Regions from separate parts of the Phyllobacterium sp. T2-21 genome, predicted to be linked through region 2. Evidence: riboswitches for the same ligand, from Rfam matches in the RefSeq annotation. Region 2 holds a riboswitch; each other region holds the start of a gene.
The links. A riboswitch is a leader RNA that binds a small molecule or an ion and turns the genes downstream of it on or off. The one in region 2 is predicted to bind cobalamin.

Region 1 (4,647 bases), 170 kb from region 2:
GATGTCAGCGAGCGCGCCTTCCAGACGGAGCGGGCAGGGCAATGGACCAAGGGCAAATCCTGCGACACGTTCGGTCCGACCGGTCCGTGGCTGGTGACGAAAGATGAAGTGGCCGACCCGCAGAACCTCGGCATGTGGCTGAAGGTGAATGGCGAGACCATGCAGAACGGCTCGACCCGGACCATGGTCTACGGCGTTGCCTTTCTCGTCTCCTATCTCAGCCAGTTCATGTCGCTGCATCCCGGCGACATCATCTCGACCGGGACGCCGCCCGGCGTCGGCATGGGCATGAAGCCGCCGCGCTACCTCAAGGCAGGTGACGTGATCGAGCTGGGCATTGACGGCCTTGGAACCCAGAAACAGGTGGCACGCGCCGACGTCTAACGCGTGCTGACCCGCAACCTTATTCAAGAGGCATATTGTGACCCGCATTACCGATCTTCGCGTCTTCGACGTCCGCTTCCCCACCTCGCAGAGCCTGGATGGATCGGACGCCATGAACCCGGACCCGGATTATTCCGCCGCCTACGTCATCCTCGATACGGACAACAAGGCTTTGTCCGGCCATGGGCTGACTTTCACCATCGGTCGCGGCAATGAAATCTGCTGCCTGGCGATTGAAGCGATGAAGCATCTCGTCGTCGGGCTGGAACTGGACTGGGTGAAGGAAAATCCCGGCCGTTTCTGGCACTTCATCACCGGCGACAGCCAGTTGCGCTGGATCGGGCCCGACAAGGGCGCGATGCATCTGGCGACGGGCGCGGTGGTCAATGCGGTCTGGGACTTGCTTGCCAAGGAAGCGGGCAAGCCGGTCTGGCAGCTGGTCGGCGAGATGACGCCGGAAGAAATCGTCGATATCATCGACTTCCGCTACCTCACCGACGTGCTGACGCGCGAGGAAGCGCTCGCCATCCTGCGCAAGGCGGAGAACGGCAAGAAGGAGCGGATCGCGACGCTGCAGGCGGAAGGCTATCCCTGCTACACCACATCGGCGGGCTGGCTCGGCTATTCCGATGAAAAGCTGCGCCGCCTCTGCCAGGAAGCGGTCGACGCCGGTTTCAACCACATCAAGATGAAGGTCGGCCGCGATCTTGAAGACGATATCCGCCGCCTGACCATTGCCCGCGAGGTGATCGGGCCGGACCGTATCCTGATGATCGATGCCAACCAGGTTTGGGAAGTGGGCGAGGCCATCGACTGGGTCAACAAGCTTGCCTTCGTCAAGCCGTTCTTCATCGAGGAGCCGACCAGCCCGGATGACGTGGCGGGCCACCGCAAGATCCGGCAGGCAATCAAGCCTGTGAAGGTCGCGACCGGCGAGATGTGCCAGAACCGCATTATGTTCAAGCAGTTCATCGCCGAAGGCGCCATCGATGTGGTGCAGATCGATTCGTGCCGGATGGGCGGCCTCAATGAAGTGCTGGCCGTGCTGCTGATTGCCGCCAAATATGAACTACCCGTCTGGCCGCATGCGGGCGGTGTCGGCCTGTGCGAATATGTGCAGCATCTGTCGATGATCGACTACATCGCCGTGTCGGGGACGAAAGAGGGGCGGGTGATCGAATATGTCGACCATCTGCACGAACATTTTGTCGATCCCTGCAACATCCGGGATGCCGCCTATATGCCGCCGTCGCTGCCGGGTTTCTCGATTGAAATGAAACAGGCGTCGATCGAGGAATATCTCCACCGGCCATAGGAAAAGGGGCGGGGCTTCATCAGTCTGACAAAGAGCTGTCCTATGGCGGTTGCATCGTCTTCTCTCGTCACGGGGTTCCCATGCTCGACCTGATCAAGCCTTCGCTTGCCCGCTTTGCCGCCAGCCTGCACCCGGAACCGCCGGTGCATCTCGGCCGACGCTACAACGGCGCGGGCGTCTTTCAGCCGGAACCCGGCAATACGGTGGTCTGCCATCTGGTGAAGGGCTCCGAGTCGGAAGCCTCGGTCATTGCCGTGCGCGACCGGATGCTGGCGATGCCCGATGCCGGCCAACTGGCCTTTACCCCCGTCTCCAGCCTGCACATGACGCTGTTTCAGGGCATTATCGAATATCGCCGCCGCCCGTCCTATTGGCCAGATGATGTTCCACTGGAGACAAGCATCGACGACATGACGCGGCTTTACGTGGATCGCCTGCAGGATTTCGAGGGATGCGGACCATTCAACGTCGAGGTGATCGATGTCACGCCCGCAGGCCTGACCGTGGCCGGTGCGAGCGAATATGACGAGCGCATCATGCGCGCCTGGCGCGACGAACTGGCCGTGCCGTTCGGTTACCGGCATCCTGATCACGACACCTATGTCTTCCACATCACGCTGGCCTATCCGATCGCGCGGTTCCCGGATGAAAGGCTCGGGGCCTGGCAGGAACTTCTGGATGATTGCCTAGCATTCATCCGGCGTGAATCGCCGGTCATTGCGTTGAATCCGCCCGCATTCTGCAGTTTTGCCGATATGAATCATTTCGAGGAACTGGTGGTTCTGGATTGAACCAGAGGCCGTTTGATCGCCAATCTGCGACATAGTGTACACGCGCCCGGCGTGTCGTCTTACGTAAATGCGATGTCGTTTCCGCACCTATTCTTTTTGGGTGCCTGATGCTTTTATCGGGGCACTTGAGGTGCCGCTTTTCTAGGGAAGCGGAGAATTGGGAAGCCGGTCGGAAACCCGGCGCTGCCCCCGCAACGGTAGTGGAGTGAAACACGGCATAACAGCCACTGGGTCACAACCCCGGGAAGGCGTCGTGACAGCCGATACGGCAACTCCAGAGCCCGGAAACCAGCCTCGGTACCAAAAACCGACTGATCGCGGTGGGCGATCAAGGAGCATGATTCTGTGCGGGCACCAGCCGGTGGCTGGCCGTGCAGGCGTTCTTCCTCCGTCACCACCAGTCAGTTCTTTCGCAACATCGAGGCGAGGACACGACATGGATATACGCAACGAACTGCTCCGGAACCTGAGAAACCGGAAACCCGGCTACGGCCTTGAACAGTCTTTCTATTCCGATCCGGATTATTTCCGGCTGGATATGGAGAACATCTTTTATCGCGACTGGCTGTTCATCGGCCATGATTGCGAAGTCGCCAAGCCCGGCAACTTCTTCACGGTGCAGGTCGGCGACTATCCCGTGGTCATCGTGCGCGACCGCCAGGGCCAGATCCGGGCTTTTCACAATTCCTGCCGCCATCGCGGCTCGCGCGTCTGCTCGGCCGAGCGCGGCACGTCGGCCAAGCTCGTCTGCCCCTATCACCAGTGGACCTACGAGCTTGACGGGCGCCTGCTGTTCGCCCGCCAGATGGGCGATGATTTCGACGCCAGCCAGCACAGCCTGAAGCCGGTGCAGTGCGAAAGCGTCGGCGGTTACATCTTCATCTGCCTGGCGCAGAATCCTGTCGATTTCAGCGCGACGCGCGCGCTGATCGAACCCTATCTCGCGCCGCACCACCTCACCGAAACCAAGGTCGCCTATCAGAGCACCATCGTCGAAAAGGGCAACTGGAAGCTGGTCTGGGAAAACAACCGCGAGTGCTATCACTGCGTGGCCAATCATCCCGAGCTGTGCAAGACCTTCCCGGAAGCGCCGAGCGTGAGCGGTGTCCAGGGCGCCGCAGACGATCCGGAAATTGCCGCGCATTGGCAGCGTTGCGAAGCGGCAGGCCTGCCCAGCATTTTCCGCATGTCCGATGACGGCCAGTACCGCGCCACCCGTGTGCCGCTGCTGCGCGATGCGGAAAGCTATACGATGAGCGGGCGCCGCGCCGTCGGCCGGCAGCTCAGCGACAGTGTCAACGAGAAGCAGATCGGCTCGCTGCTGCTGTTCCATTACCCGACCACCTGGAACCATATCCTCGGCGACCATGCCATTTCCTTCCGCGTGCTGCCGCTCGGCCCGGATGAAACGCAGGTCACCACCAAATGGCTGGTGCACAAGGATGCGGTCGAGGGCGTGGATTACACCATCGAGGAACTGACGCATGTCTGGCTCGAGACCAATGACCAGGACCGCCGGATCGTCGAGGAAAACGCATTCGGCATCCGTTCGCCCGCCTACGAGCCCGGACCCTATTCGCCCGAGCATGAAGGCGGCGTGCTGCAATTCCTCGAATGGTACTGCAGGTTCATGGAAGAGCGTCTCTCCGGCGGCGATACGCGGCTCAGCAAGGTAGCATAGGTACACAATGAACATGGGCGTTCCTCAGTCTTACCCGCACCTCGACCAGATGCAGCCATGGAATGACCGGCTGCATCTGCTGGAGTGTCTGTCGATCATCGAGGAAGCGCCGAATGTGAAGACTTTCACATTCCGTTCCGACAACCAGAACTGGTTCCGCTATGAGCCGGGCCAGTTCATGACCTTCGAGCTGCCGGTGCAGCCCGAAGCCGTCCTGCGCACCTATACGCTCTCCTCCAGCCCGTCACGGCCCTTCACCATCGCCGTGACGGTCAAGGCCCAGGAGAACAGCATCGGCACCCGCTGGATGCTGGATCACCTGACCCCGGGCATGCGGCTGAAGGCCTTCGGTCCGCTCGGCGATTTCTCCATGCGCAGGCATCCGGGGGAAAAGTACCTGTTCATCTCGGCCGGGTCCGGCATCACGCCGATGATGTCGATGACCCGCTGGATGCATGATTGCGCCCCGCAGAGCG
Region 2 (4,647 bases):
CCTGCTGTGGGGCGTGGTGATCGGTTTCGGCACCGGCCTGACCGCCATGGTGCTCGGTGCGACAGTTGCCACCCGCTGGTTCACCGACCGGCGCGGGCTGGTGCTGGGCATGCTGACCGCAAGCTCGGCCACCGGGCAGCTGGCTTTCATGCCGCTCATGGCCTCCATCAGTGAAAACTACGGCTGGCGCGCGGCGACCATGATGGTCTGCGCCCTGCTCGCCGTCGCAGCAGCCGCCGTCTTCCTGCTGATGCGGGACCGCCCGTCCGATGTCGGCCTACCCGCCTATGGCGAGAAGGACGTGGCCAAGACCGCACCGATTAACGGCGGCCTGCTGTCGCTCATCATCCTGCCGCTGGCCACCCTCAAGGAAATATCCCGCACCAGCACGTTCTGGGTGCTATTTGCCACCTTCTACATCTGCGGCGCCAGCACCAACGGCCTCATCCAGACCCACTTCGTCGCGCTCTGCGGTGATTACGGGCTTGCGGCCGTCACCGCCGCCAGCGTGCTTGCCATGATGGGTTTCTTCGATTTCTTCGGCACGATCGGCTCCGGCTGGTTGTCCGACCGGGTCGACAATCGCTGGCTGCTGTTCTGGTATTACGGCCTGCGCGGCGCTTCGCTGCTGTTCCTGCCCTACAGCAATTTTTCGATCTACGGCCTGTCGCTGTTCGCCATGTTCTACGGCCTCGACTGGATCGCCACCGTGCCGCCGACGGTCAAGCTGGCAACGGACCGTTTCGGCCGGGAAAAGGCCGGCATGGTGTTCGGCTGGGTCTTTGCCGGTCACCAGCTCGGCGCAGCATCGGCGGCCTATGGCGGCGGTTTTGCCCGTACGGAATATGCGAGCTACCTCCCGGCCTTCTTCACCGCCGGCATCCTGTGCCTGATCGCCGCGCTGCTGGCGCTGACCATCCGCAAGAGCAGCAAGGACGACCGCGTCGGCGAACCCGCCATCGCCCACTGAACTTAGGATGTAACCATATAAATATGTCTTTATGTGTTATTGACAGTCTACGGGCACGCGCCTACCATACCCCGCATCGTGGTTCTCTGCGCCTTCGGGCGCAGAGCTAAGAGGGAATACGGTGCGATCGCTGCCAGCGGTCCAATCCGGAGCTGCCCCCGCAACTGTAAGCGGCGAGTTCTCGTCAATTTCGTGTCACTGATCCCAGGACGGATCGGGAAGGCCTGACGAGAGCACCGACCCGCAAGCCAGGAGACCTGCCTCGATAGATAACGTCCACGGGCGGGGTGTCCGGTGTGTCGCTTGCAAGCGGACGTCTTGGGCGCCCGTATGTCCTGCACGCGTGCGCCTGGCCTTTGCCCTCAACCATCGGGGTAAAGAACTATGTCTATCACCACAAGCAATCTGGGTTTTCCGCGGATCGGCAAACGGCGCGAACTGAAATTCGCGCTAGAAAAATTCTGGTCGGGCCAGTCCCATATCGTCACCCTGCAGGATATCGCCGCCGGGTTGCGTGAGGAGAACTGGGCCTTGCAGCAGAAGCTCGGCCTCGGCCACATACCCAGCAATGATTTCTCGCTCTATGACCACGTGCTGGATACCAGTGTCATGCTGGGCGCAGTGCCCCAGAGCTACGAATGGAAAGGCGGACCGGTTTCGCCCGAAACCTATTTCGCCATGGCGCGCGGCAGCCAGGGCGGCCATGATCACGGCGCCTGCACCCACCACGGGGTGGCGGCACAGGAAATGACGAAGTGGTTCGATACCAACTATCATTTCATGGTGCCGGAACTGACAAAGGGGCAGGAATTCACCCTCGGTTCCAACAAGCCGGTCGACGAATACCGCGAAGCGAAGGAGCAGGGCTTTGACACGCGCCCGGTGGTTCTCGGGCCGGTTACATTCCTCAAACTGGCCAAGAGCAAGGACGCACAGCTCGACCCGCTATCACTCCTTCCGGGTCTCCTGCCGGTCTATACGGAAATTCTGCGCCGCCTTTCCGCCAACGGCGCCGAATGGGTGCAGATCGACGAGCCCGCACTGGTGCTCGATCTCGATGAAAGCACGCAGACGGCATTCCGCGTGGCATATGAATTCTTCGCGCGCGCCCTTCCCCGCCTGAAACTGTTGCTGACGCCCTATTTCGGCGCGCTTGGCGACAATCTCGACCTGGCGCTCGGGCTGCCCGTTGCCGGCGTGCATCTCGACCTCTGCCGTGCACCGCAGCAGCTCCAGACGATCGTAACCCAAGCGCCTGCCGGACTTGTCCTGTCGCTCGGCGTCATCGACGGCCGCAATGTCTGGCGGGCCGATCTCGAGGCGATCCTGCGGCGTATCGAACCGGTGATCAGCCAGCGGGGAACAGATCACCTGATTCTCGCCCCGTCCTGTTCGCTGCTGCACACGCCTGTCGATCTCGAACTTGAAACGGACATCGACCCTGACTTCAAAAGCTGGCTGGCCTTTGCCACGCAGAAGCTTGAGGAACTGTCGATCCTTGGCAGGGCGATCAACACCGGCCGGGACAGCGTCCGGGATGAACTGGCAGCGGCCGCGACGGCAGTGGAAACCCGCAGGACGTCGAGCAAAATTCATGATGCGGCGGTCAAGCGGCGCCTGCAGGCGGTGACGGCGGAACTGTCGCGGCGTCAAAGCCCCTATCCCGCCCGCCGGGAAAAGCAGAAATCGCTGGGGCTGCCGGATTTTCCGACCACCACCATCGGTTCCTTTCCGCAGACGGAAGGGGTGCGCAAGGCGCGGGCGGAACATGGCAAGGGGGCGCTGACCGCCAATGCCTATGCGGCGCTGCTGCGCAAGGAAACGGAAAATTCCATCCGCTGGCAGGAGGAAATCGGCATCGATGTGCTGGTGCACGGGGAATTCGAGCGCAATGACATGGTGCAGTATTTCGGCGAGCAACTGTCGGGCTTTGCCTTCACCCGGCATGGTTGGGTGCAGAGCTACGGCTCGCGCTGCGTCCGCCCGCCGGTCATTTTCGGCGATGTCAGCCGCCCGCAGGCGATGACGGTCGAATGGGCAGCCTACGCCCAGTCGCTGACGAACAAGCCCATGAAGGGAATGCTGACGGGGCCGGTGACCATGATGCAATGGTCGTTCGTGCGCGACGATCTTCCGCGCGATCAGGTCTGCCGCCAGATCGGACTGGCATTGCGCGATGAGGTAAGCGATCTGGAAAAAGCCGGAATCCGCATCATCCAGATCGACGAACCGGCCATCCGCGAAGGCCTGCCCATCCGCCGGGCCGATTGGGCTGCTTATCTCGACTGGGCTACCGAGTGTTTCCGCCTGTCCGCTTCAGGCGTTCAGGACGAAACGCAAATCCACACGCATATGTGCTATTCGGAGTTCAACGACATCATCGACTCCATTGCGGCCATGGATGCGGATGTAATCTCCATCGAGACATCGCGGTCGAAAATGGAACTGCTCGATGCGTTCGTGACCTACCATTATCCCAACGAGATCGGTCCGGGTGTCTATGACATCCATTCGCCGCGCATCCCGCCGGTGGATGAAATGGCTGGCCTGCTGCGCAAGGCCCGGAAGAATCTTGATCCCGACCAGATTTGGGTCAATCCCGATTGCGGCCTGAAAACCCGCAAATGGGAAGAGGTGAAGCCAGCCCTCGTCAACATGGTCGAAGCCGCAAAGCTTCTACGACTCGAGCAATAGACGTCAGTGAACACGCGCGCGGCGACCGGCAGCTTTGGCCCGGTTGCCGCACGTTTCCATGCTGCACCAGCGGCGCGTGTGATTCTTGCTGGTGTCGTAGAACACGATGCAGCAGCGTTCATTGCTGCAGTGACGGACATTCGTCGCTTCGGTGGAAACAAACCGGGCAAAGTCAGTGGCGATTGCAGCCAATACGCTTTGCGGCCCGCTGGTGACAGGCTTTGCGCTGATCGCCCACCCGCTGCCTGAATGCTCCAGAACCGTCGCGACGGGATGCTCAGCCATGCGCCGGTTGATATCGGCGACAAAGGCAGGATTGAGCGCCGTCCCGGCCGCGAGACTGTCGGCCGCCGCGCGCAAGTGCGCACGGAACGCCTGCGCCTCGGTCAGGGCCGCATCGAATGTGGCCACATCATCCTCGTCAGCCTGAAGATCGGCCGTCTTCGCCCACTGCAGAAACGCACCGTCATTGCCGATGAGATCGATGAGCGCGCCATCGACGATCTGCGTGTTGACGAAATCCAGCCAGAGGGCATTGCCCAGAAAAATGAACGGCATCGCATCTCCTTTCGCTCTTAGAAGTAACCATCAAAATTCAATTTGACAAGTTACTCTATTTGAGTAACCATCAAAATGCAATTTAGACGGTGAAACCACCCATCCAACAGGAGCAGGAACGATGTCACAATCGAACGAACACGCACGTCCGGTGATCAGCTACCGGACCGAGGAGATCGACGGTCTCAAGATTTTCTACCGCGAAGCAGGGCCGAAGGACGCGCCGACGCTGCTCCTGCTGCACGGCTTTCCCACCTCGTCGCACATGTTCCGCGATCTCATTCCGTTGCTGGCCGACCGCTACCACGTTGTCGCGCCGGATTATCCCGGCTCGGGCTATAGCGACGCCCCGTCCCACACGACGTTCCGCTATACGTTCGACCATCTCGCCGACATCATCGACGCATTCACCCGCAAGCTCGGCC
Region 3 (4,647 bases), 1.0 Mb from region 2:
TCCCAACTCTGTGGGAGGCGGTCTGTCGATTCGCCTCGCGCTTGTCATCGCGAGGGTCTATGGGCGGCGGTCAATGCGGAATGCGGCGTCCCAGCCGAGCGAATGGCGGGCTTTCCCGCTGTTGGCGACAACATCCGTCTCGGTAACATTGTAGGCACCGCTTGCACCGCGCTCGATAGCCTTGAGTGCTGCGCTGGCGGCCGCATCGACATGGACGCGCAAATCCGGATTGGCCGGCATATCGACACCGGTCCCCGGCCCGTAGAAAAAGCCGTAGCGCAGGACGATTCCCGCCATGCCGGGCTCGTTCAACACGGCCCGTTCCATGGCTGCGACACCGGCGACAGTCGTCGCGCGGGGTTCTTCCGCGTGCAGATCAAGCGGATCCGTTTCGATGAACACACCAGGTTTCGGCGCGTAGGCCCAGGCGATACTCTGCGCGATGATACGCCCGACACCCGCGGCTTTTGCCGCCTGTACGAGATTGGCGGTTCCCTCGCTGCGGATGCGGGCATTGCGGCTGATGAAATCCTTCATCGCCGCTGGACTGACACCATGCGGCAAATCCGTGAGCTGATGTATGATCACATCGGGCTCGGCCTCAGCCACAACGGATTTGAGTTTTTCGGCATCGAAGACATCGACAATGGCCGGCTCGACCCCGATCTGGCGCAAGGAAGCGGCCTTCTCGGCGCTTCGCGTGGTGCCGGTCACCACATATCCGGCCTACACCAACAGCGGTGCAAGCCGCCTGCCAACCGCGCCGCTGGCGCCTGCGAGAAAGATGTTCCTGATCATGTGTCTGTCTCCTGTCATTGCCTGCAATTGGTCTTGCGCCACCAAGACGAGACAGCCCAATCGAATGTGACATTGCCCTCACGTTTTTCGACCTAGACGGGTTCGAGCATGCCAAACCAGGCAACCAGCCCGAGCACGACAATGCCCAGTGTGATCTCCGTCAGGGTCCCGAGCCGTATGGCGCGTATGGAACCTGCCTCGCTGGTGCGCATGCGCGGAACGAAAACATAGCGGTTGATCAGGGCCAGTCCGGTCAGCACAACAACCAGAATGATCTTCAGCGCCAGCAAGGCCTGATAGGGGGATGTCCAATCAGCCGGCAGACGTCGAAGGACGAGCGTGGTATTGACCACGCCGGATGCGATCACCAGTGCGACGGCCGCATGACCGGCCGACGAAAACCGCATCAGCGCCGTTCGCGCAGCCACACGCCATTCCGCCTGGCGCAACCGGCCAAGGATCAGCACGACCGGTATCAGCGCGCCGATCCACGCGCCGCCCGAGAGCACATGCACCATATCGTTGAAACGGTGGGCTGCGCCGATCCAGCCCTCCCGCATTGTGGCATGGCCGGAAAATGCCAGGCTTGCCAGAAGCAGTCCCGAAGCCATGGCAAGAGCGATGGACGCGCGGCGTGGCGACAGAGCCAATGCGGGCAACAAAAGCAGGGCCGCCGCGACCTGTATCGCCCAGCCGCGGCCGACACTTGTCTCAAGCAGCACGTCCCGGATGGTTCCGAGATCGACGGCATCGCTCCAGCCCTGCCCGATCATTCCAGCCTGCAGCGGCAGCGTGGCAAAGATCGTTCCGATAGCCAGAAAGACCGCGATCCCGCTCGCAGGACGCAAGCGCTCCCCGATCTCCAGCGCCAGGGGTTTGGGCACAAGCAGTGCGAGATAGGCAAACGCGCCCCACAGGAACATCGTGGACGTATTGTGCACGAACCTGCACAGAACAAGCGTGGTCTCCAACCCCATCAGGGTTTGACGGTGAATGTATAGCTGCCCTTGGTCTTGTGACCGTCGGTGGAAAGTGCGGTCCAGTTCACGGTATATTCCCCCGACGCGAGGGGTGCCGACAGCGGAATGACCAGTGTCTTGTGGTCGTTGATCGACAGTTTGGCCTGTCCCGTCGATATGGTCGCCTTGCCCGGGCCGGTGATCGTTGCACCTGAGAATTTCAGATTCAAACCCTCGGAAAACGTCAGATCGATCTCGACGGGCGAGACCTTCACGATGGCGTTTTCGGCCGGAACTGCCGATTCAAGATGGGCGTGCGCCAATACCTGCCCCAACAGGCCGGCATTAAGGACCGCTGCGACTGCAAAAATACGAATGAGCCGTGACATGAGAACTCCTGTGAGCGGGCGGATTTGACGGATCCGGAGAAAGGGTGCGACCGCGCGGCGAAAGCTAAGCCTGATTTTTGCCGGGATCATGGCAGAATCCCTGTGGGGCGCGACGGCGCGCAGGCGGCAGCGCGAAGCATCCACCGGCGGCCGTCGCTGCTCATTTCCGTACAGCTGCGCGGCTCGACATCGATGCGCCAGAATGCGGAATCCGGTGCCTGCAAGACGCTCAGAACAGCGGCACGAATGACGGAAGCGTGCGTCACCACGATTGTGTGACCGCCATCATGCATATGCGCGCTCATCCAATCTGCAATCCTGACGAGAAAATCATGGACGGATTCGCCGCCATGCGGGGCCGAGGCGGGATTGTTCATCCAGTCCGTTACATCGTCCGGGTGGGCTTCGTGGACCGCGGCGAGCGTCCTCCCCGCCCATTTCCCGTAATCGATATCCGCCAACGCCGCATCGACAACGGATTCCAGACCCAGGGCATCGGCGGTTTGCCGGGCGCGCCGTGCCGGACTGGTCAAAACATGGTGCGCACGGCGCAAATGCCCGGCAATGGCCTGCAGGTTTTGGGCTTCCCCGGGTTCAAGCGCTTCGTCGGCGGGGAAAGCACCTGTGCGGACCGCCGGTGTAGCGCCATGGCAAACAAGGGTCAACCGCGTGGCTCTGGTCAAAATATCCCTCAAAACCCTCAGAAAAAACCGGAAACAGCCCGCAGACCGTTCATTGACAGTCTGCGGCGCGCACAGATATAACCGTGCTGTTGCGAGTTTGGAAGCCGGTGAAATTCCGGAGCGGTCGCGCCACTGTAATTAATCAGTCCTTTTTCGCTGATTGAAAGCCAGACCCTGGCCGCAACATCATCTATTCCGTTAGTGAACGCGTCATTCTGGGAGAAAATTCATGTCCGATATCGCTCTTACGCCGTCAGCAGGCGTCACGCCCATTCCTCTTGGCGAAGTCTTGCCCTGGGCCATTTTCGGCGGGCTGATCATGCTGCTCGCAATCTATTTCATTGGTGCGGAAGAAGGTGCGATGTCGCTCTTCTCGGGCATGTATGTGCACGAATTCGTCCATGACGGCCGCCATCTCCTCGGTTTTCCCTGCCACTGAGGAAACAAAACAATGACAAGAGATCTTTTGATCCGCGGTATGATCGCAGGGGTCATCGCCGGGTTATTGGCGTTCGGGTTTGCCCGGGTGTTCGGCGAACCGCAGGTTGATCATGCCATTGCCTTCGAGGAAAAGATGAGCCAGGCGGCCGGCGCAGCGGCTGAACCGGAGCTTGTCACGCGGGCGACACAGGCCGGCATCGGCCTGTTTACCGGCATTGTGGTCTACAGTGCCGCGCTTGGCGGATTGTTCTCCCTGGTTTTTGCCTTTGTGCATGGCCGGGTCAGTTCCCTCAGCCCGCGCAGCACGGCGGCCCTGCTGGCGCTCGCGGGTTTTGTGGCAATTGTTCTCGTTCCCTGCATCAAGTACCCGATGAATCCGCCTGCGGTTGGCAGCCCGGATACCATCGGGGCCAGAACGGAACTGTTCTTCGTCATGCTGGTGGTTTCGCTCGGTGCCCTTGCGGCGGCTGTGGGTCTGGCAAAGCGCCTTTATGCCCAGCACGGCGCATGGAACGCGACATTGATGGCCGGTGCCGCCTATGTCGTGTTCATTGCGCTGGTGCAATACGCGCTTCCCGCCATCAATGAAGTTCCCGAACAGTTCTCACCGACCGTTCTCTGGAATTTCCGCGTCGCATCGCTGGGCATCCATGTGATCGTCTGGACAACGCTTGGTCTGCTCTTCGGCGCTTTGGCTGAACGGGTTCTGGCCGGACATCGTCCGCGCTATCGCCTGCATGCGGCACGCTGAGCGCAGTCGCGCCATTCCTGAACGCCCGCGGGCGTTCAGGCTTCCGCTGCCGATGGGATTGTCATGAGACCGCAACGCTTCGATATCCCCATGGGATGCCCGGCAGGCTGGCTTCTGGCTCTGGTCGTATGCCTGTTCATGCTGCAAACCGAAAGCGGATGGGCGCACCGCAGCAGCGCCGGTACCGATACGTCGGGCATTTCCATTCCAAGCCTGTCCCATGGTGAAATGGCGGTTATCGCCGACTACCGCAAGCCGATCCTCGATCTGGCGGCCCGCATGACCCGCACCGATGAGAAATTCCGGCGGCTGTTGAACTACACCAATATCCAATACAGCTATTGTCTCTGGGGTATTGTCCCCGGCAGCATTGCGGACGAGCAAAGCCCGTTCAATGCCTGTTCGCACGCCTATCTTGCTGCGACGAAGGCTGTGCTTGTGTATATGCGTGACATGCCCGAACACCGGGACGCCGTCAGTGCCCTGGTCTCCGATCTCGATGCCACACTTGTGCGCAATGGCGGCTCTTTCGTCATGTGCCAGTATAGCGGCGATCCCTACAACACGGCTGATATCATCAGGCCGCGCTGGAGCGATGTGCCTGGACACCTGACCAGCCTGTTTTC
Region 4 (4,647 bases), 320 kb from region 2:
GCATATGCGGCGGTTTCCAGATGCTCGGCCGGACCGTACGCGATCCCGACGGCATCGAGGGCAGCGTGACGGAGACGGCAGGGCTTGGGCATCTCGATATCGATACGGTGATGGAGCCGGAAAAGACCGTGCGCAACGTGGCGGCGCAGTCGCTGCCGTTCGACCTGCCGCTCGATGGCTACGAGATTCATCTGGGCCGGACGACCGGCCCGGACTGTTCGCGCCCCGCCGTGCGCATCAACGGCGTCGATGACGGCGCCATATCGGCGGACGGCAAGGTGTTCGGCACCTATCTGCACGGGCTTTTTGCGGCGGACCGGTTTCGTGCCGCGCTGCTGGGCACGATGGGCATTGCCGCTGAAACATTCGACTACAAGGCCGGGGTGGACGCCGCGCTGGACAGTATCGCTGCCGAGCTTGAAACAGTGCTGGATGTGGACGCGCTGCTTGCATGTGCTGCGGTGCGTGGTTCGACAAGCTCACCATGAGGGGATGGGTGGGCTGCAATGCTAATCGCGGAGATTGCAGAACATATCCCCTGCAATCCTCCACCTCCCTCATGGTGAGCTTGTCGAACCACCCACTACTCCCTGAGCAAACCGCGCGGATTCCATTGACATTTCCCGTGGGGGGTGAATAACGTCCCAGCCATGATTGGTTCCCATATTGGCCAAAGGCCAAGGGATCAAAAGGGAATGCGACGGTTGTACCCTCAAGGGCGACCCCACCGCAGCCGACCCCGCGACTGTAGAGCGGCGAGGATCAATGCAAAGCCTGACGCATATGCAGAAGGCAGCCACTGGGAAACCGGGAAGGCGGCATTCATCATGTGACCCGCGAGCCAGGAGACCTGCCAGTCATAGAGCGTTTCCCAGGAAGCGCTCGGGGCAATCCTGCCCAAGAACCGAAGGGTCGTGTCCCTTCAGGCCCAGCACGGAGGTTGTTATGGCTGCTCGCATTGTATACGCGCTCGTTTCCCCGCCCGCATTCCGCTTGATCGTACCTGACGGATCATCGCGATTGCAGTGACGGCGATGCCCCAGCTGAATCACGGCGTGACCTTCATTCTCGGCGGTGCCCGCTCGGGCAAGTCCAGCTTTGCCGAAGGCCTGATCATGGCTTCCGGCCTTGAGCCCGTTTATCTCGCAACCGGCAGGTCCTGGGACGAGGAAATGTCAGTCCGCATCGACCTGCACAAGGCGCAGCGCGGATCATCCTGGCACACCATCGAAGAGCCGCTCGATCTGGTGGACACCCTGCAGGGGGTTGCAGCCGAAGGAAAAGCGATCCTCGTCGATTGCCTGACGCTCTGGCTGACCAATCTGATGATGGCCGAGCGCGATATCACCGCCGAGACACGGCAGCTCATGCAAGTGCTGCCGAAACTTCCGGGCTCGATCGTTCTGGTTTCGAACGAAGTGGGTCTCGGCATTGTACCGGAGAACCGCATGGCGCGCGATTTTCGCGACCATGCCGGACGTCTCCATCAGGCCGTGGCACAGGCCGCGGCAACAGTCTATTTCGTGGCAGCCGGGCTGCCGCTCACCATGAAGGGATAGGAATATGCAGGGTCAGAAGATTCCAGCAACGGTCATCACCGGTTTTCTCGGTTCGGGCAAAACCACGATGATCCGCAATCTGCTCGAAAATGCCAATGGCAAGCGCATCGCGCTCATCATCAATGAGTTCGGCGATCTTGGTGTCGACGGCGGCCTGCTCAAGGGCTGCGGCATCGAAGCCTGCCGGGATGAGGATGTGATCGAATTGAACAATGGCTGCATCTGCTGCACCGTGGCCGATGATTTCATCCCGACCATGACCAAGCTGCTCGACCGTCCGGACCGTCCGGATCATATCGTCATCGAGACCTCGGGCCTCGCGCTGCCGCAGCCTCTGGTTGCAGCTTTCAACTGGCCGGAGATCAAGACGCAGGTGACGGTTGACGGTGTCGTCACCGTGATCGACGCTTCCGCCGTGTCCGAAGGCCGCTTTGCCGATGACCACGACAAGGTGGATGCCCAGCGCATCCAGGACGAATCGCTCGACCATGACAGCCCGCTCGAGGAACTGTTCGAGGACCAGATCCGTGCCGCCGACCTGATCGTGCTGAACAAGAGCGACCTGATCAGCGACAAGCAGCTCGACGGCGTGCGCGGCGATGTGCAGAGCCGCTCGTCGCGCTCGCTCAACATGGTATCGGCCAGCTTCGGCAAGCTCAGCAATGAACTGCTGCTCGGTCTCGGCGTCGGCACCGAAGAGGACATTGCCAACCGCAAGTCGCACCATGAAATGGAACATGAAGCGGGCGAAGAGCACGACCATGACGAGTTCGAGAGCTTTGTTGTCGGGCTTGGTCCGGTGGCCGAACCCAAAAACTTTGTCGAAAAGCTGAAGGCCGTGATTGCCGATCACGACATCCTGCGCCTGAAAGGCTTTGCCGATGTTCCCGGCAAGCCGATGCGGCTGGTGGTGCAGGCCGTCGGCACGCGCATCGAGCATTACTTCGACCGCGCGTGGAATCCGGGCGAGGAACGGCAGACCCGTCTCGTCGTCATCGGACTGCACGATATCGACAACGACGCCATTACATCGGCGGTCACCGCCGCTGCCGCTGCCTGACGATAGGATATTGAATGCATCTCCTGCTTGCCCAGAAAGGCACCATCGCTGAAGGCACCGAGGCCATCGACCTCGGCCAGACGCCGGGAGATGTGCTGTTCCTGTCCGCCGCCGATACGGAACTGGCGAGCCTTGCCGCCGCACGGCGGCAGGGCGACGGTGCAGTTTCGCTGCGCCTTGCCAATATGATGAGCCTGTCACACCCGATGTCCGTCGACGCCTATGTCGAGCGGACAGCGCGCCATGCCAGGCTGATCGTCGTCCGGGTGATCGGCGGCGAGAGCTACTGGCCCTATGGCCTCGAAGCGCTGCATGCCTGCGCCGTCAATCACAAGGTGCAGCTTGCGGTGCTGCCGGGGGACGACAAGCCCGATCCGGGGCTCGACCGGTTTTCGACCGTCGCCCGGCATGATCGCGATGCGCTCTGGCATTATCTGCTGGAGGGCGGGGCGCAGAATGCCCAGCGTTTCCTCGACTATTGCGCGGCGCTGATCTCATCAGGCGAGAAGCCGCAGGAGGCCGCGCCGCTGCTCAAGGCGGGGTTGTGGTGGCCCGGCAATTCAGCACCCTCGCTGGACGCGATGCGCCATGACTGGACGGACGGCGCGCCTGTCATTGCCATCTGCTTCTACCGGGCGCTGGTGCAGAGCGGCCAGACCCAGCCTGTGGCGGCTTTGCTTGATGCGTTGCGCGCCAAGGGGCTCAATCCGCTGCCGGTGTTCGTCTCCAGCCTGAAGGACCCGGTTTCCATCGCCACGCTGGAGAGCATCTTTGCCGAAGCGCCGCCCGCCGTGGTGTTGAATGCCACGGGGTTTGCCGTGTCTGCACCCGGTTCCGCGCGCAAGCCGACGGTGCTTGAACATGATGGCGCAATGGTGCTGCAGGTCATCTTCTCCGGCTCCAGCGCCGAGCAGTGGCGCCAGTCGGATCAGGGCCTTTCCGCCCGCGACCTGGCGATGAATGTTGCCCTGCCTGAGGTGGATGGCCGGGTTTTGTCGCGCGCCGTGTCGTTCAAGTCGGCGCAGCATTTCGACGAAGCGGTGCAGGCCAATATCGTCATGCATGAACCGCAGGCCGACCGTGTCGCCTTCGTTGCCGATCTCGCGGCGAACTGGGCACGTCTGCGCACGGGCAAACCGGACGAGCGCCGCGTTGCGCTCGTCATGGCCAACTATCCCAACCGGGACGGACGGCTTGGCAATGGCGTCGGGCTCGACACCCCTGCGGGTACATGGCAGGTGCTGAAATCCATGCGCGATGCCGGATACGATATCGCCGATATGCCCGCCGATGGCGAAGCGCTGATCAACCATCTGATGGCGGGCCCGACCAATGCGGCCAGCGACGGGCGCGCCATCCGCGAGACGATTTCGCTCAATCAATACAACAGCTTCTTTCAATCGCTTCCCCAAGTGATTCAGGAGAAGGTGACGGCGCGCTGGGGTGCGCCGGATGCCGATCCGTTCTTCCTCGATGCGGCGCGGGGCTTTGCGCTGCCGCTCAGCCGGTTCGGCGCGGTGCTGGTCGGCATTCAGCCGGCACGCGGCTACAATATCGATCCGAAGGACACCTATCATTCGCCCGATCTGGTGCCGCCGCACGGCTATCTCGCCTTCTATGCCTATCTGCGCAGTGTCTACGATGCGCATGCCATCGTGCATGTGGGCAAGCACGGCAATCTCGAATGGCTGCCGGGCAAATCGCTGGCGCTGTCGGAAAGCTGTTTCCCCGAGGCGGTGCTGGGGCCGGTGCCGCATATCTATCCGTTCATCGTCAACGATCCGGGCGAGGGCACACAGGCAAAACGCCGTTCCGCCGCCGTCATCATCGATCACCTGACACCGCCGCTGACCCGGGCCGAAAGCTACGGGCCGCTGAAGGACCTCGAAGCGCTGGTCGACGAATATTACGAAGCCTCCGGCGTCGATCCGCGCCGCCTTGTGCGCCTCAAGGTGCAGATTCTTGATCTCGTCCGCGATATCGGTCTCGACAGCGATGCGGGCATTCACGATCACGATCCCGACGATC

Region 1: linked by a shared signal. The riboswitch ahead of ACZ5FP_RS17470 (aromatic ring-hydroxylating oxygenase subunit alpha) and the one ahead of metE (5-methyltetrahydropteroyltriglutamate--homocysteine S-methyltransferase) in region 2 are both predicted to bind cobalamin.
Region 3: linked by a shared signal. The riboswitch ahead of ACZ5FP_RS11710 (CbtB domain-containing protein) and the one ahead of metE (5-methyltetrahydropteroyltriglutamate--homocysteine S-methyltransferase) in region 2 are both predicted to bind cobalamin.
Region 4: linked by a shared signal. The riboswitch ahead of cobU (bifunctional adenosylcobinamide kinase/adenosylcobinamide-phosphate guanylyltransferase) and the one ahead of metE (5-methyltetrahydropteroyltriglutamate--homocysteine S-methyltransferase) in region 2 are both predicted to bind cobalamin.

What each region holds. Positions count from the first base shown of each region.
Region 1 covers NZ_AP027912.1:3,520,376-3,525,022, reverse strand. The annotation lists gene ACZ5FP_RS17485 (fumarylacetoacetate hydrolase family protein) at 1-384, shown strand, start outside; gene ACZ5FP_RS17480 (L-fuconate dehydratase) at 422-1,699, shown strand; gene ACZ5FP_RS17475 (DUF1868 domain-containing protein) at 1,780-2,490, shown strand; cobalamin riboswitch at 2,602-2,801, shown strand; gene ACZ5FP_RS17470 (aromatic ring-hydroxylating oxygenase subunit alpha) at 2,927-4,171, shown strand; gene ACZ5FP_RS17465 (FAD-binding oxidoreductase) at 4,179-4,647, shown strand, end outside.
Region 2 covers NZ_AP027912.1:3,354,250-3,358,896, forward strand. The annotation lists gene ACZ5FP_RS16655 (MFS transporter) at 1-970, shown strand, start outside; cobalamin riboswitch at 1,033-1,249, shown strand; gene metE (5-methyltetrahydropteroyltriglutamate--homocysteine S-methyltransferase) at 1,355-3,664, shown strand; gene ACZ5FP_RS16665 (CGNR zinc finger domain-containing protein) at 3,668-4,222, opposite strand; gene ACZ5FP_RS16670 (alpha/beta fold hydrolase) at 4,344-4,647, shown strand, end outside.
Region 3 covers NZ_AP027912.1:2,336,279-2,340,925, reverse strand. The annotation lists gene ACZ5FP_RS11730 (NAD-dependent epimerase/dehydratase family protein) at 58-714, opposite strand; gene copD (copper homeostasis membrane protein CopD) at 891-1,775, opposite strand; gene copC (copper homeostasis periplasmic binding protein CopC) at 1,775-2,146, opposite strand; gene ACZ5FP_RS11715 (histidine phosphatase family protein) at 2,233-2,829, opposite strand; cobalamin riboswitch at 2,876-3,026, shown strand; gene ACZ5FP_RS11710 (CbtB domain-containing protein) at 3,059-3,268, shown strand; gene ACZ5FP_RS11705 (CbtA family protein) at 3,281-4,021, shown strand; gene ACZ5FP_RS11700 (hypothetical protein) at 4,085-4,647, shown strand, end outside.
Region 4 covers NZ_AP027912.1:3,037,357-3,042,003, reverse strand. The annotation lists gene ACZ5FP_RS15265 (cobyric acid synthase) at 1-488, shown strand, start outside; cobalamin riboswitch at 639-872, shown strand; gene cobU (bifunctional adenosylcobinamide kinase/adenosylcobinamide-phosphate guanylyltransferase) at 1,035-1,559, shown strand; gene cobW (cobalamin biosynthesis protein CobW) at 1,564-2,619, shown strand; gene cobN (cobaltochelatase subunit CobN) at 2,634-4,647, shown strand, end outside.